Regions from separate parts of the Priestia filamentosa genome, predicted to be linked through region 3. Evidence: riboswitches for the same ligand, from Rfam matches in the RefSeq annotation. Region 3 holds a riboswitch; each other region holds the start of a gene.

Region 1 (5,464 bases), on a different contig from region 3:
TAGAGTCTTCACTTTATGATAAACATGTAAAAGAGCAAGAACAAAAATGGCAAAACATTCTTTCTCTAGATGGAAAAGAAAACGCTTATGTCCTTCATAGAGAACTTGGAGAATGGATGACTGATAACGTAACAGTTGTACGTTATAATGATAAATTGTTAAAAACAGATGATAAAATTCAAGAGCTTCTTGAGCGCTATCAGAATATTAATATTAACGATACAGCAAAATGGAGTAACCAAGGAGCGGCATTTACGCGTCAGCTAGCAAATATGCTTCAACTTGCTCGTGTTATTACACTTGGTGCTTATAACCGTAATGAAAGTCGCGGAGCACATTACAAACCAGATTTCCCAGAACGTAATGATGAAGAATTCCTAAAAACAACGATGGCAACTTTTGTAGATCGTGAGTCAGCACCTAACTTTTCTTATGAAGATGTAGATGTTTCATTAATCAAGCCGCGTAAACGTGATTATTCACAGAAGAAAGATAGTGGATCAGCATCCTCTAAAAAAAAAGAGGGGGTTAGTGAGAAATGACTGAGACAAAAACAAAAACCATTAAGTTGATTATTACACGCCAAGATTCACCGGAAACAGCTCCATATGATGAGGAATTTGAGATTGAATATCGTCCAAATATGAACGTTATTTCAGCTCTAATGGAAATTCGTCGAAATCCAGTAAATTCAAAAGGTGAGCATACAACACCAATTAACTGGGATATGAACTGTTTAGAAGAAGTTTGTGGAGCATGCTCAATGGTTATTAACGGACGCCCTCGTCAATCTTGTACAGCGTTAGTTGATAAACTTGAACAACCGATTCGACTCAAGCCAATGAAAACTTTCCCTATTGTGAGGGATCTACAAGTCGACCGTAGCCGCATGTTTGATTCATTGAAAAAAGTAAAAGCATGGGTACCGATTGATGGAACTTACGATTTAGGGCCGGGACCACGTATGCCAGAGAAGAAACGCCAATGGGCATACGAGCTCTCAAAATGTATGACTTGTGGAGTATGCTTAGAAGCTTGTCCAAATGTAAACAGTAAATCAAATTTCATTGGACCTGCTCCATTATCACAAGTTCGCTTATTCAATGCACATCCGACTGGAGCAATGAATAAACATGAACGACTTGATGCTCTAATGGAAGATGGAGGACTTTCAAATTGCGGTAACTCACAAAACTGCGTAAAATCTTGTCCAAAAGGTATTCCATTAACAACATCAATTGCTGCTTTAAACAGAGACACTACTCTTCGCTCTTTCCGAAAGTTTTTTGGAAGTGATGCAGAATAAAAAAGAAACCTCTCCAGTATGGAGAGGTTTCTTTTCATCAAAGGAGGAAGATGAATGAAAAAGCCGGATTATATTAACAATATAGAGACTTGGAAGCACGATTTTACCTTTAATAGAGAGATTCGAGTTCGCTTTTGTGAGACAGATATGTTTGGTCACATGAATAATACCGTTCCTTTCCTTTATTTTGAAGAAGCCCGAACAGCTTTTTTTCAGCATATTGGTTTTATGGAAATATGGAAGAAGTCTGATAGTGAAACAATGCCCGTTGTTGCTGATTTACAGTGTGATTTTGTTCAGCAAGTCTTCTTTGGAGAAGTGCTTAGAGTAAAAACGAAAATTGAGCATACTGGACGTTCATCTGTTGATTTACACTATGTGGGGATAAATGAAAAAGAGGAAATTTGTTTCACAGGACGAGGCGCTCTTGTACAGGTCTCCAAAAGAACGGGTAAATCTGTTCCATGGACAGAGGAGCAACTTGAAAAATTAAAGCCTTATCAATCGAAAAAAAGTGAATAAAATATAGCATAACTTGCGAATTCTAGGAACCGCTTTATCCTTTTTTACATAGTATATCGTGACTAACTTACACCCATCCGATAGTTCGACTCTGGATCAGGCAAGGAGGGTTACATTGAAGGATAAAGAATTTCCACCTAAACCGTTACTTACAAAGAGAGAACGAGAGGTTTTTGAACTTCTAGTACAGGACAAAACAACGAAAGAGATCGCAAGTGAGCTGTTTATTAGTGAAAAGACGGTTCGCAATCATATTTCTAACGCAATGCAAAAGCTTGGCGTTAAAGGGCGTTCTCAAGCTGTCGTTGAACTTCTTCGCATGGGAGAACTCGAGTTATAACATGTGGCCGACTATCAGTAAAAGATAGTCGGTTTTGTTTTCTAGCGAAATGAAAGATTATTACAGTCAAAAAAGGGAAGTAGAAAAATAAAGAAATATAGGGGGAGAAAGAAATGTACAATAAAATTCTTGCAGCCGTAGATGGCTCAAAACAGGCCAAAGAAGCTCTTGGGAAAGCTTTTTCCATTGCTTCTTGTTATCGTACACCACTGCAAATTCTTCACGTGAAAGAAGGAGATGATAAAACTAAAACATCTTGGCATAAACGCTCTAATTTAAACAAGCTAGAAGACAGGCAAGAATTTCTTCGTGAAATTGATACTATGGCCGTAAAGTATAACATTACTCATAAGGTTCATTTTAGAGTTGGAAATCCTGCTGAAGAAATTATTCGTTATGCAAATGAGAACGATATTGAACTTATTGTGGTAGGAAGTAGAGGATTTAATAGATTTCAAAAAGTAGTGCTTGGTAGTGTTAGTTCTAGAATAATAGAAAAGGCCTCCTGCTCCGTTCTCCTTGTGAAATAAGAGAAGGGATGAGGCTTCTCCTATTCTTCAATTGAATTCTTTATTGAAAAATGAGCCAACATCCTCTATCATTGTAGTTAATTAGAAAACTCATATAAGAAAAAATTTTTACATAAATCAAAAAAGTAGCAGATAGAGAACTATCCTAGCATACTGCACATAAGGGAGGTCATCATCACAGCTAAATTTGTTTAGGGTGAGATAGTGATTCCACTATGTATGTTTTGCTAGGGAGAGTTCTTCTTTCATTTTAAAGACAATTTCATATTGTAAACAGGAAGGTACATAGCTTTAAAGCCTATGTTGAAAAGGGAAGCCAGTGAAAATCTGGCACGGTGCCCGCCACTGTAAAAGGGAGTTCTATTACAACGTGTCACTGAATTTTTTTGGGAAGACGTAGTAGAACGATTACCTTGAGTCAGGAGACCTGCCTTAACTGTTTGCTTCATTTGAAACCTACGGGACATAGGAAGAAGTGCTAATCCATTGTGCAAACTCGTGTACAGGTGTGCATTTTACATCTCTTTCTCGTAGAGGTGTTTTTTTTATGCGTTTTTTGAGAAAACGATTTTAACGAGGGAGTTGGTATGGATGACAACGTGGAATTTAAATGAAACAAAGCATCATCTCTTAATTTGTAATGGTGGAACTTGTATGAAAAAGGGCGGAGAAGAAGTAACGGTTGCTGTTCGAGATGAAATTGAAAAGCTTGGGGCAGATGCTCAAATTCATACAACAAGAACGCGATGTAATGGACGATGTAAAGACGGATGTGTAGCAATTGTATACCCTGAAGGAGTTTGGTATAAAGAAATGACACCAGAGCTTGGAAGAGAGATGGTAAGAGAGCATCTCTTAAATGGGAATAAGCTTGAAAACTCTATCATCTACACATATGAGGAAGGATTTAAAGCTCCTGAAAATTCCTCATCGCCAAAAGGAATTTCAAAAGAGAAAGTGAAATAACTGTTTTCGAAAGAATCGCATCATTCGAAAAACTTGTGGTAGGAGGAAAAAATATGAGTGGTAAATTGCTTATTGTCGGATTTGGTCCAGGAAATTTTGAACATATTACAGAACGAGCGAAAGAGGCACTTCAAGAAAGTGACATGATTATTGGCTACAAAACATATGTGGAACTTATCCAAGGATTATTGTCAAATCAACAGGTTATTAGTACTGGAATGACTGAGGAAGTGACAAGAGCCCAAGAAGCAGTAAAGCAAGCTGAGCAAGGGAAAAAAGTAGCTGTGATCTCAAGCGGAGATGCAGGAGTATATGGAATGGCTGGTCTTGTGTATGAAGTGCTTGTTGAAAAAGGTTGGTCAAGAAAAGACGGAGTGGAAATTGAAATTATTCCTGGTATCTCCGCTATTAACTCTTGTGCTTCATTATTAGGAGCTCCTGTTATGCATGATGCGTGCACAATAAGTCTAAGCGATCATTTAACACCATGGACACTTATTGAAAAAAGGATTGAAGCTGCGGCATCTGCTGATTTTGTTATTGCTCTTTATAATCCGAAAAGTGGAAGAAGAACCCGTCAAATTGCTGAAGCTCAGCGTATCCTGCTTCAATATAGATCACCAGATACTCCTGTTGGCCTTGTGAAAAGCGCGTATCGGGACCGTCAGAATATCGTAATTACCAATTTAAAAGAAATGCTTGAACATGAAATTGGAATGCTAACAACTGTTATTATTGGAAATTCTTCAACATTTCTCTATGATGATTTAATGATTACCCCACGCGGCTATCAACGTAAATATACGCTAAATGAAACAAAACAGCCGCTAAAACCGCATCAACGTTTGAAAAAAGAGGCAGAGCCATGGGCACTTTCACAAGAAGAAGCAGCACCAGCAGTGGAAGAGAAGGAAGCAGAAAAAGTTGAGAAAGTTAAAGAAGTAGAGAAAATTTCTTCAAGGGAGATTGCGGAGAAAGCTCTTAGCCTTGTGACAGGAAAAGAGGAGCAAACAACATTTGAAAAAGTAACGGCTAAGATGGAATCCATCTTCGAACTTGCTGTAAGCCCAGGACTTGTAAGTAAAAAGTTTACACCAGTTCAGCTCACTACAATTGCTGAAGTTGCAGGCGAAAAAGGGTCAATTGAATATACACCAGATCATCAAATTCGTCTTGAAGTACCAACTGCTGAACCAGAAAAAGTAACAAAGCGACTTAGCGAAGTAGGTCTACTCCTTGCTCCTGTTGGAGACGTTTTAACCATGAAGGCGTGTGACTTCTGCGATGGGGAGAAAAAAGATTCCATTCCATATGCAGAAGAACTGCAAGAAAGACTTGGCGGAGTGAACATGCCAAAAGTTACAAAAATCGGGTTCAACGGCTGTGGTATGGCTTGCTACAGAGCTGTACAAGATGACATCGGAATTGTATATCGAAAAGGAAAGTTTGATTTGTTTCTTGGAGCGAAAACAGTAGGCCGATCAGCACATTCTGGACAGCCTGTTGCGGAAGGAATTTCTCCTGAAAAGATTGTTGATGTTGTTGAAGGGATTGTTGATGAGTATAAAGAAAAGGGTCATCCTAATGAGTCGTTCTTTAAATTCTTTAAACGTGTAAAAGAAGTAGGTGGTTTTATTTACCAAGATGTAACACCCAAAATTAAAATTGAGCCAGCTCCTTGTGGAGACTAGGAAAATAGAGGAGGAAAACAAATGGAAGCTGTATTATTTATTGGACACGGAAGCCGTGACTTTGAAGGAAATGAAGAAGTACGTCAATTTGTAGAGAAAATGAGGACTC
Region 2 (5,464 bases), on a different contig from region 3:
TCCTTTATTATCTGTAAAACAAATTACAGAAGAATATGTTGTTTTCTTTTTATTTTGTCTCATCATATCATACTTTTTAATATAAATTCACGCTGTAGTTCATGCTTTCTTAGAAGCATGCTTTCTTTTAAACAAATTCAAAGGCTAGAGAAGGAGAAAAAACATAAAGAAGAAGAGTAAAACGAATATAAATAAAAAATTAAAAGTTTGTTTTCGTTGATATGTAAGTATTTATTGCAAAACGTGTCATTTTTAAAATTGAAAATTCCTTATTCTTTATAAATGCTACTTTATAGAGAAGATGGAATCTGGTAAGATTTATCATGTAAAGGTCAACATGACCATATCAAAACTAATTTACCATATATATTATAGGTTCCTATCATTTTAGAAAAGGGAGGAGAGAAGAGAGCATAATGATATAGGATAGAACCTAGCTTTCTAAAGTTTGTTTCTGATTGTAAGGCATAACATATGTAGTAGAGACAACAGGTAAAAGCAACTTACATCATTTGGTAACAACGGATTACGGCAAATGTGGAGGAAAAATATTGAGATTTCCAGTTGTAAAGGAAGAGAAAACAAAAAACAGCTTCGATGAGACAGCAGTAGTAGAGTCTTTAGATTATCCATATCCCAAAGTGCAAGTGACGGCTCTTATCCAAATTGTAAAGGGGAACATATCCAATGCAGAAGTAATTTTTAAACTTATTGAGCTAAGCAAGTGTAGAAATGAAGAGATTCACAAAGTATTTGGGAAAGATACAATAGGTCACTATAGTATTGCGGCACTTCAAGTATTAAATACATATGAATCAACTAAAGCTTTTAAAGACATAATGAATGAACTAGAAGAGAGAGAACAAAACATCATTAAAAGAATTGTTCAAAACTTCAACATGTAAGCCCGTTTATATTAATAGATGAGATGGAAGTGAAAAAAGCAGTGAGAAGCTTTGGGTTTCTCACTGCTTTTTTTAGGTCTATTTTAGCTGATCCCTTGCCATAAATAGAGAATAATAGAGCTTGAGAGAAGAAGAAAGCCAGATAGTGGCATACCTTGTGCTTCTTGCTTAAGTGCCTTTTGTAGATGGTGTGCCTGCTCTGCTTGATGTTCTCTATAGGAAAGAATAACAGTGTTTAGCGGTTTAGTAATAATCGTAATATTAAGATTTTCCCTTTCTATAATTTCTTGTGACTTAGAGAAATTAACATTAAACATAATATAGCAGTTTCGAACAAATAAGCTTGTTTTCAAAGGAGTATAAATGAGGTAAGCGAGTGCTAATATGACACAGATGATAATGAGTCCTTCAATGATTGAAAGCTGATGCTGAATCATAGCTAGAGCAGTGAATAGACTGCAAAATGTCCCGACGGCATTGCACGCAATATAAGGAGAGCTAAAGGTCTTACAGCAAATAATGAGAAGCCCTGCTAAAGCAAGTAAAATGATGACAAGATTCATATTCATAAATGACTCCTTCCTATTCATCTTTTTTTATGTGTACCATTACCCTAAACGAGGACTCTATCTACATTATGTGAGGAGAAATTTTTTATTAAAGAGATAAAATAAGCCAGAAGAGAGAAACTGCTTGTAATAGAAAAACGATCAATAGCCATATGTTGAAGAAAGATGAAGAAAATGAGAGAGTTTTTATCAAGTTTGTTTCTTATTACAAACTGACTTGTTTAAGATGAAGAAAGAGAGCAAAAGATGTATTGCTCTCTCCGATAAGCTCATAGTTGTTAGACAGATTGAATACTGTTGTTTGCTTTTTTAGCTTTGAAACAGACAAAAATAAACATTGAAAGAAGAAATAGAAAAAGGATAACGCCAACAATCTCGAAGTCTATTTCTGCCCATGGATTGAAGAATGTAAAAGCAAGATAGAAAGAGACGCTGTAGGCGAGTACAACGATGACCCACCCCATAAGGCGTGAAGCTGCTTGACCAAATTTGCTTGAGTCTTTGACCATTTTATGCACAACAAAAGAATCAATTGTATCTGTAATCATCATGCCAACCATAAAAACTAAACCTAATAATAGCGGAGTGTACGAGCTTGAATTGCCAGCAGCTAACGTCCATACAGCTGTTTGACTCACCGTTTCGGCTGCTAGGGCAAAGAGAGCACCAATAAGAATAATAAGAAACGGATTTGTTGTCCCTTTTGCAAGCTTTGGAATGAATTTCCCTTTTAAACCACTAAGCTGAAATTCTTCCTTACTACTTCTTGTTCGAATCAAATTGTACGTATTTAATGTCCCAATCAAAAATAAAGATAAAATAGATACCCAAGAAGCGAAAGTGTCAAAGGATGGTGGGAACGTAAAGTTACTCATCACCATTCCTAAAACCCCAGCAGTCAATGCGACAACGCCCCCATGTCCAAATGAAAATAGGGTACCAACCCATCTTGAGAAAGGACTTTCCATCCTCCAATTGTACCTTGTTTGACCATCAATAAAAGCTAAATGGTCTGCATCAAGGCCGTGTCTTAATCCTAAAACAAATACAAATGCAAAAAGTGATAAACCTTCCAATTTTGTAGCCTCCTTTAATAAAAATAAAAACCCTCAACTATTTCTAGAGTTGAGGGAAATATGTATAACAAATAAGCAGCACAAATAAGCTATGCTGAATATGTATAGACTACTCTCTTTCCTAGAAGATCCTAGCGTACAGATTAGGTAGGTATCCTGGCTCTAAAATCATCACTTTTCACCGCCTTCCCTAACAGAATTGTTAAGTGGCATCTGGCGAAAAACTCCTTCATAACAGTGGCTGGACCGCCCAAGATTTTCACTTGGTTCCCTGTTACCTCCCACTTTAAAAAAGTAGGAGCCCCTAAACTGCGAGTTAATCATCGTCTTCATATGCTTTTTTTGGTAGTATACCATATTTTTGTAAAAGTTAAATCCTACAAACGAATCTTTTCTTTTTAAAGGTCTAGCATACTTATACACTACCAATACTATGGATAGAAAGAATGAGAATCGATAAAAAACACCTTCATTATTCAAGAAAATTCAAATTCTTATTATAGGTTCAAGAAGGAGCATTGAACAGCGGCATACGTGGAAGGTGAAGATATGAATATGTTTTAATCGAAAAGGGCATTCTTGAATTGTGCAGGTTAAAACCTGTTCACCTTACAATCATTAATACTCTTAAGCTATTAAATAGTTAGAAAACGTTCATTACCTTGGTTAACAAGGAATATGAACAGAATGGAAATCTAATTTACAAACTGCTTCCTTTTTTACATCATTCCTTTTAATATGAATATAGCGGGATTAGAAAAGGGATGGGATGAAAATGTCAATTGAATTAGAAAATAAAGTAGAAGTTCAAAAAGCATTGAATTCAGACTGTACAAGCTGTTTTGGTTTATGCTGTGTTGCATTGCCATACGCGAAGTCAGCTGATTTTGCTTTTGATAAAGGTGGAGGAACACCTTGCCGGAATTTGCGAGATAATTACTTGTGCGGCATTCATAATAACTTAATTAAGGAAGGGTTTCGCGGTTGTGTTTCTTATGAATGTTTTGGAGCGGGTCAAAAAGTATCTAGAATTATATACAAGGGGAAAGAGTGGAAAGGAAATAAGCAATATGCTGAACAAATGTTTAGCGTCTATCCAATTGTTCAGCAGCTTCATGAAATGCTTTCCTACTTATATGAAGCAATGAGCTATAGGGAAACAAAATCTATTCATGCTGAGCTAAGAGAGATGTTCAGAGAAACGGAAAAGATGACAGAACAACCTCCAGAAGAAATTTTACATCTAGATGTTGCAGGGCATAGAGCAAAAGTAAATACATTGCTTTTACAAACAAGTGAATTAGTCCGTCCGCAAATCACTCATAAGAAAAAACGAAATTATAGTAGTGATTATATAGGGGCTAAGCTTAGGAAAGCAAAGCTTAAAGGAGAGAATTTAAGAGGAGCACTTCTTATTGCAGCAGACCTTAGAGAAGCGGATCTTCGTTTTACAGATTTGATTGGAGCAGACTTTAGGGATGCAGATCTTAGCGGGGCAGATTTGACAGGAAGTCTTTTTCTTACTCAAGCACAAGTAAACGCAGCAAAGGGAAATAGTCATACAAAGTTGCCACCATCATTAAAAATACCAACACATTGGAAAAAAGCGTAAGAACTTCTAAAAGTTCCTACGCTTTTTTATTTTAATAGCTTGTAGAGAGGGAGAAAAAGGGGATAGGAGTATTTTTTATATAAAAATGTGACAAGTATTAAAAAAATTTCATAGAGTATAGAAGCTAGAATAGAAATGAGGCATGCTATGGAAAAACGAAATCTTTTTATTGAAATGTTTTTAATCCTTATTACAGCGTGGTGGTCTATGGTTCTAGTAGTAAATGACAAGCTGTTTTATAACCGCCCTGAATTTTTTTATACGTTTCAGGAAATTGGTAATGAAGCAGAGTGGGCAAGCATTTTTATTTTAAGTTTGATTTCTCTTATTCTTGGACTCCTATGGAAAAAAGCGTGGATACGTAAAATAGCACTGCTTTCATCAACGTTTTTGTATGCAATGATGGCAGCAGGATTTATTCTAGCGAAGCAACCCTTAAACACGGGAGTAGGCGTTTATTTTGCAATAGCTCTCCTTGCTTTATGGGGAACAAGAGATGTGAAAGACAATGAATAAGATTGAGTCCTTAACAGAAAGTGTTGCAAAACTCGAAAATCGAATGAGTGAAAAAGATAAAGAAATTACGGCCCTTACTATTCAAAAAGAAACGATTTTATACAAGCTTGAAATCATTCAAAAACAGCTTGATACAATTGAAAGCTCCGTGAAAAAAGGAGTTGGCTGGCACAGCTTTTTTGTAGATTTTCTAAAAGTAGCAGCCCAAGTTGCTGCTCTTGTTGCAGCAGGAAAATTTTTTCTTTAGTTCTAAAACTTTATAAAATGTTTATAATTCCCTCCTATACTGACGTTAGGAGGGATTTTCTTATGAAAAATACAATTTTAAATGTCCAAAGCGTATCTAAAAAAATGAAAAAACGCTCGTTATTAAATAAGGTGTCGTTCAGTGTGAAAGGTGGAGGCATCTGCGGGTTATTAGGGCCAAATGGAGCTGGGAAGACAACGCTTATCCGTATGCTAACAGGCTTAATTAAACCAACCGGGGGACAAATTTTATTAAATGGAAAAAACATTATGACAGAACGTAAAGAAGCGTTAAAGGAAGTAGGAGCAATCGTTGAGTCGCCCATTTTCTTTCCATATATGACAGGAGGAGAAAACCTTCATAATTTAGCACGTCTTCATATTAGTTCTAAAAGTGAACGTGAAAAAAGAGTATGTGAAGTGCTTGGAATTGTTGGATTAACAGGGCGGGAAGATGATAAAGTTCGCACTTATTCGCTTGGAATGAAGCAGCGATTAGGAATTGCGCAGGCTCTTTTAGGAGATCCTGAACTTCTTATA
Region 3 (5,464 bases):
CAATTATTGATTTTGCAGCAGCTCTTCCTAACGACGAATCTCTTACACTTCTAACATATGAAAACCCAATAGAAGAGAGGGAGGAAACACAAAAAGTCCCCGCATGCCGGAATATACAAGTAGCATATGATCATAAGTCATATGAACCAGGTGAATTTGCTTCTTCTCTAGCAGAATATAGAGAAGGAGATGACACTTCATTTACAGCAGGATTGCAAAAAGCAGAAGAAGTTCTTTCTTCCTACAGTGATAAACAATATGAAAACTCTATTTATATTATTAGCGATGGAATAGATATTTGTGAGAACGAAGGAGAAGAAAGTAAAAGTATTCTTTCTAATGGCAGCGAGGATATCCATATTATTGGTCTTGATGTAGATCAAGAGGAGGAAGCGGCACTTCAACAAGTCGCAGCAAAAGGTACCTACAAGACCGTAGCAACCGAAGAAGAACTCCAAACATACATTAAGGAAGAGTGGGAGCAAGAAACGCCTGAAAAAACTTTTGTGCAAGAAGCTTCAATTTCAGATGAGGAACAGCTTAGCGAGCAGAGACGTTTTGACTCTATTAAAGAATCTTATGATAAAGCAAGCCTAAGGGAGCGTGATCGTCTTCTTTTAGGGGTAAAATATATAGAGGAACAAAAATTACTCTCATCAAATGAAATAAAACGGTTAGAAAAACGTATTTTAAATCAATATAAAAGCCGTAAAGAAGCCGTATGGGAGATTAGAGATCAAAAACTAGCTCTCATGAAAGCGAAAATAAAAGAAAATAATAAAATGATTCAAGAGTGGAAAGATAAGTGGCAGTGACATTCATAAAAGAGAAGAGCATGCTCTTCTCTTTTATGCTGGAAAATATCCAGAAAAATGTAAAAAAGGGGGAACAGAAGAGAAAATGTATGATAAACTTGGGATAATTGTTTAGTATATATGAAAGGAGAAGAAGAGTGAAAAATACCAAAAGAGATACGGCGCTTTCCTTTATATTTTTAGGACTTTTATTTTTAGGGTTTGTACAAGTATGGCACGAGCGTCAATATGTGCTTGGGGTTGGTGCAATGCTTGTAAGTTTTGTCGGCATCTGTGGGGTATGGAAAGGAATTAATAAAGAACGTCAAAAAGATATTTTGTTAGGAATAAAACTTTTTTTTATAACCATTATATTTTGTTTACTACACCGTTTTGTCTTTCCTTTTATACAAAGTATAAACAATGATCATCGCTTTCTAGCCGCTTTTTTATCAAGCCTCCTTATCGTCTTTACTATGGACAAACTTGTCCGAATTACGTATCACAAGCTTCATCAAAAGTCTGCTTAAGAAAAACAAAAGATGTGTATTATAAAACTAGTTCATATTTTTTGTGAACTAGTTTTTTTAATAGTAAAAAAGTGAAATTGATTTTTTTATAAGGAACAATACCTTGAGAGAAAAGAAGTTTAATAAAAGCGGGAAAAGTCAAGGTCTTTCTTTCGGGCAAGAACTGTGTATAATCAAGTATTGTAACAAACATAGAGTTTTTCTGTTGTAAAATCTAAAAGAGTCTGATAGAATAATAAACACAATATGTAGTGCTTAGATGAATATGGAAATACTATATTTTGTATAAACCTAAAATAAAGGTGTCATGTATTGACTTAAAAGGGAATTTGGTAATCAAACCAAAACTGTACCCGCAACTGTGATTGCTGATGAAATAAGCACATCCACTGTATGAACGAAAAGGCTTACATAAGCTTATTATACGGGAAGGGCTTAGAGTAGAGAGACGCAAAAGTCAGGAGACCTGCCTTTTATTGAGACGTTTTATTCTGTTCGGGAGTTAGGAGGATAAAGCGAGGGTTGTGCTTTTTTGTGCGCACATTCCTTCGCTTTATGCTCATTGCTCTCGAAGAGACAATGAGCTTTTTTTGTAGAGTGAATGGTAAAGACTGGAGGAAATAGTATGTTACAAACAAATTCGAACACGTTAGAAACGGTTGTCGAAAAAGATGGAGCTGAAGAGGCATTAGTTGGATATCTAGAAAAACTAAAAGAAAAATATCCACATCTAGATTTTGACGATTATGAACAGAAAATTGTTCAAGGGGTGTTCACATTACAGAAAGTCACGAGAGATCGTCTTTCAAACTTGCTTATTTTAGGTGCGCTTGAGCGTATTAACACGCTTGAACCTGATTGGACATATGTTGCAGCTAGCGTTTTATTGGACAAGCTTTACGGAAATGCAGCAGAAAACCGTGGCTATCAAGCAGATGAGAAATATGGTTCTCTTTATCATTTAATTGAGACGTTAACAAACACAGGAATTTTCAGCCCTGCTCTTTTATCTTCTTACACGAAAGAAGAGATTGAAAAGATTCAAAGTTTTATTTCACAAGAACGTGATGAACTTTTTACATACATCGGGCTCCTGACATTATCTGATCGTTACTTAGCTCAAACACACGATCGTAAAACCATGGAATTACCGCAAGAGCGCTTCTTAATTATTGCAATGACGCTTATGCAAAATGAGCCAAAAGAAAAACGTCTTGCTCTTATTGAAGAAGCATATTGGGCTCTTTCAAATCTTTATATGACAGTAGCTACACCAACACTTGCAAATGCAGGTAAAACATATGGCCAGCTATCAAGCTGCTTTATTGATACAGTTGAAGATGATTTAAGAAGCATCTACGACAGCAATACAGACGTTGCTACACTGTCAAAACACGGTGGAGGCATTGGGGTATACCTAGGGAAAGTGCGTCCAAGAGGAAGCGATATTAAAGGATTTAAAGGTGTTTCCTCAGGAGTTATGCCATGGATGAAACAGCTAAATAATACAGCGGTGAGTGTTGATCAGCTTGGACAGCGTAAAGGAGCAATTGCTGTTTACTTAGATGTATGGCATAAAGATATTTTCAGTTTCCTTGATGCTAAGCTGAATAACGGAGATGAGCGTCTGCGTACACATGACTTATTTACAGGAGTATGCTTACCAGATTTATTTATGGAGAAAGTGCAAAACAGAGAAGAATGGCATTTATTTGACCCACATGAAGTGCGAAGCGTTATGAACTATTCTCTTGAAGATTTTTATGATGAAGAAAAAGGTAGCGGTTCATTTAGAGAAAAATATGAAGAGTGTGTAAGAGAAGAGAAGCTTTCTCGCGAAACAATTCCGGCAATTGAAATTATGAAACGAATTATGATTTCACAGCTTGAAACAGGTACACCTTACATGTTCTATCGTGATACAGTAAACCGAGCAAATCCGAACAAACATAAGGGAATGATCTACGGAAGTAACCTTTGCAGTGAGATTGCTCAAAACATGAGTGCAACAACACTTGTTGAAGAAACAACAGATGGAGGCACAATTGTAATTCGCAAAGAGATGGGCGATTTTGTTGTGTGTAACTTATCTTCTGTTTCACTTGCAACAGCTGTAAAAGCAGACGTTCTACCTCGTCTTGTGAAAATTCAAATGCGCATGCTTGATAATGTAATTGACTTAAATACAATTCCTGTACCACAAGCTAAATATACGAATGAAAAGTATCGTGCTGTTGGACTAGGAACGTTTGGGCTCCATCATCTACTAGCCCTTGAGGGAATTAGCTGGGAAAGTGATGATGCTGTTGAGTACAATGATCGCTTATATGAGAATATTGCCTATTATGCAATTTCAGCGAGTATGGAGCTTGCAAAAGAAAAAGGTTCATACCCTGTATTTGAAGGTTCAGAATGGGAAAATGGCCGCTATTTTGAGGATCGCGGGTATACGAGTGATCGTTGGGAAGAACTTCGTGCTAAAGTTCAAGAACACGGAATGCGAAACGGCTACGTTATGGCTGTTGCACCGAATTCTTCAACAAGTATTATTGCGGGCTCTAGCGCAAGTATCGATCCTATTTTCCGCAAAGAATATTCGGAAGAAAAGAAGGACTATAAAATTCCAGTAACGGCACCAGATCTTACACCGCAGACAAACTGGTATTATAAATCAGCATATCACATTAATCAAAATTGGAGCATTAAACAAAACGCAAAACGTCAGCGTCACATTGACCAAGCTGTATCTTTTAATCTTTATGTACAAAATGATATTCGTGCAAAAGACCTTTTAGATCTGCATCTTAATGCATGGTCAGAAGGATTAAAAACAACATATTATGTTCGTTCAACATCTGGAGATGCAATTGATGAATGTGAAAGCTGCCATAGCTAAGCGTAACATATATAATAGAAGAAAGGTGAATTGTGATGTCATATACACTAAAAAAGCGTGACATTATGGATCGTCAGGCACCAAACAGATCAACAAGCATTATTAACGGAGAAAGCTCTAATGTTTTAAACTGGGATGACGTTCGATTTAGTTGGGCGTACCCTAAATATAAAAAAATGCTAGCGAACTTTTGGACACCGTTTGAGATTAATATGTCACATGATATTAAGCAGTTTCCGCAGCTAACAGAAAAAGAACAAGACTCTTTCTTGAAAATTATTGGACTTCTTGCTCTTTTAGACAGTATTCAAACAGACTATGCCGGGAAAGTAGCAGACTATTTGACAGACTCAAGCTTAAATGCGCTTATGATTATGCTTGCACAGCAAGAAGTCATTCATAATCACTCTTACAGCTACGTACTTTCAAGCATTGTAAACAAATCTAAACAAGACGAAGTTTTCAACTACTGGCGTGAAGAACCAACGCTTGTAGAGCGCAATGAATTTGTCACGAACGGTTATAAGGATTTTGCTGAAAATCCAAACGTCGAAACGCTCTTAAAATCGCTTGTGTACGACGTGATTTTAGAAGGTTTGTTCTTCTATTCTGGTTTTGCCTTTTTCTATCATCTTGCTCGCAACCGCAAAATGGTAGCTACAAGTACCATGATTAACTACATTAACCGAGATGAGCAAATTCACGTTGATTTATTTGTGAAGATTTTTAAAGAAATTTTAGTGGAGTATCCAGAATACAACACGAAAGAACTTCACCAATTTATTAATGAAACACTTAAGCGCGCCGTTGAGCTTGAAGTAAGCTGGGCTAAGACTGTAATTGGAGACGAAATTGAAGGTCTTGTTCTACAAGAGGTAGAAGATTACATTAAGTTTTATGCAAACGTTCGGGCAAATCAGCTTGGTACTGATCGTCCTTATGAAGGATACCGACAAAATCCCCTTCGTTGGATTAAAGCATATGAAACAGTGGATCTTGGCAAAACAGATTTCTTCGAACAAAAAAGTCGTCAATATGCTAAAACAACAGATGCAAATGGTTTTGATGAACTATAAAAAACGAAAAAGCGCAGAATCTTTTCTGCGCTTTTTCTCTTTGTTAAAAAAGGTAATGGATTGACAAGGATAGGTTATACTAAAAAATAGAGTTGGAAACTTTTTAAGGAGCAACAGCGTTAAGGTGAAAAAATATGAAATAACGCAAAGAAGGGCGAAAAACGAAGA

What was found. Region 3 has a riboswitch for cobalamin ahead of B9N79_RS16075 (ribonucleoside-diphosphate reductase subunit alpha). Riboswitches for the same ligand answer to the same signal wherever they lie in the genome.
Region 1: it holds a riboswitch for cobalamin, as region 3 does, so the genes downstream of both, B9N79_RS01040 ((2Fe-2S) ferredoxin domain-containing protein) here and B9N79_RS16075 (ribonucleoside-diphosphate reductase subunit alpha) in region 3, are expected to answer to the same signal.
Region 2: it holds a riboswitch for cobalamin, as region 3 does, so the genes downstream of both, B9N79_RS08935 (HoxN/HupN/NixA family nickel/cobalt transporter) here and B9N79_RS16075 (ribonucleoside-diphosphate reductase subunit alpha) in region 3, are expected to answer to the same signal.

Annotation. Positions count from the first base shown of each region.
Region 1 is NZ_FXAJ01000001.1:186,693-192,156, forward strand. It holds gene sdhA (succinate dehydrogenase flavoprotein subunit) at 1-542, shown strand, start outside; gene sdhB (succinate dehydrogenase iron-sulfur subunit) at 539-1,306, shown strand; gene B9N79_RS01025 (acyl-CoA thioesterase) at 1,361-1,828, shown strand; gene gerE (spore germination transcription factor GerE) at 1,944-2,168, shown strand; gene B9N79_RS01035 (universal stress protein) at 2,282-2,698, shown strand; cobalamin riboswitch at 2,961-3,147, shown strand; gene B9N79_RS01040 ((2Fe-2S) ferredoxin domain-containing protein) at 3,290-3,664, shown strand; gene cobJ (precorrin-3B C(17)-methyltransferase) at 3,718-5,355, shown strand; gene B9N79_RS01050 (sirohydrochlorin chelatase) at 5,377-5,464, shown strand, end outside.
Region 2 is NZ_FXAJ01000002.1:365,464-370,927, forward strand. It holds gene B9N79_RS08925 (hypothetical protein) at 552-905, shown strand; gene B9N79_RS08930 (hypothetical protein) at 989-1,474, opposite strand; gene B9N79_RS08935 (HoxN/HupN/NixA family nickel/cobalt transporter) at 1,753-2,550, opposite strand; cobalamin riboswitch at 2,680-2,873, opposite strand; gene B9N79_RS08940 (pentapeptide repeat-containing protein) at 3,326-4,162, shown strand; gene B9N79_RS08945 (hypothetical protein) at 4,310-4,678, shown strand; gene B9N79_RS08950 (hypothetical protein) at 4,671-4,925, shown strand; gene B9N79_RS08955 (ABC transporter ATP-binding protein) at 4,988-5,464, shown strand, end outside.
Region 3 is NZ_FXAJ01000003.1:493,575-499,038, forward strand. It holds gene B9N79_RS16065 (vWA domain-containing protein) at 1-815, shown strand, start outside; gene B9N79_RS16070 (hypothetical protein) at 953-1,324, shown strand; cobalamin riboswitch at 1,608-1,812, shown strand; gene B9N79_RS16075 (ribonucleoside-diphosphate reductase subunit alpha) at 1,950-4,220, shown strand; gene B9N79_RS16080 (ribonucleotide-diphosphate reductase subunit beta) at 4,256-5,296, shown strand.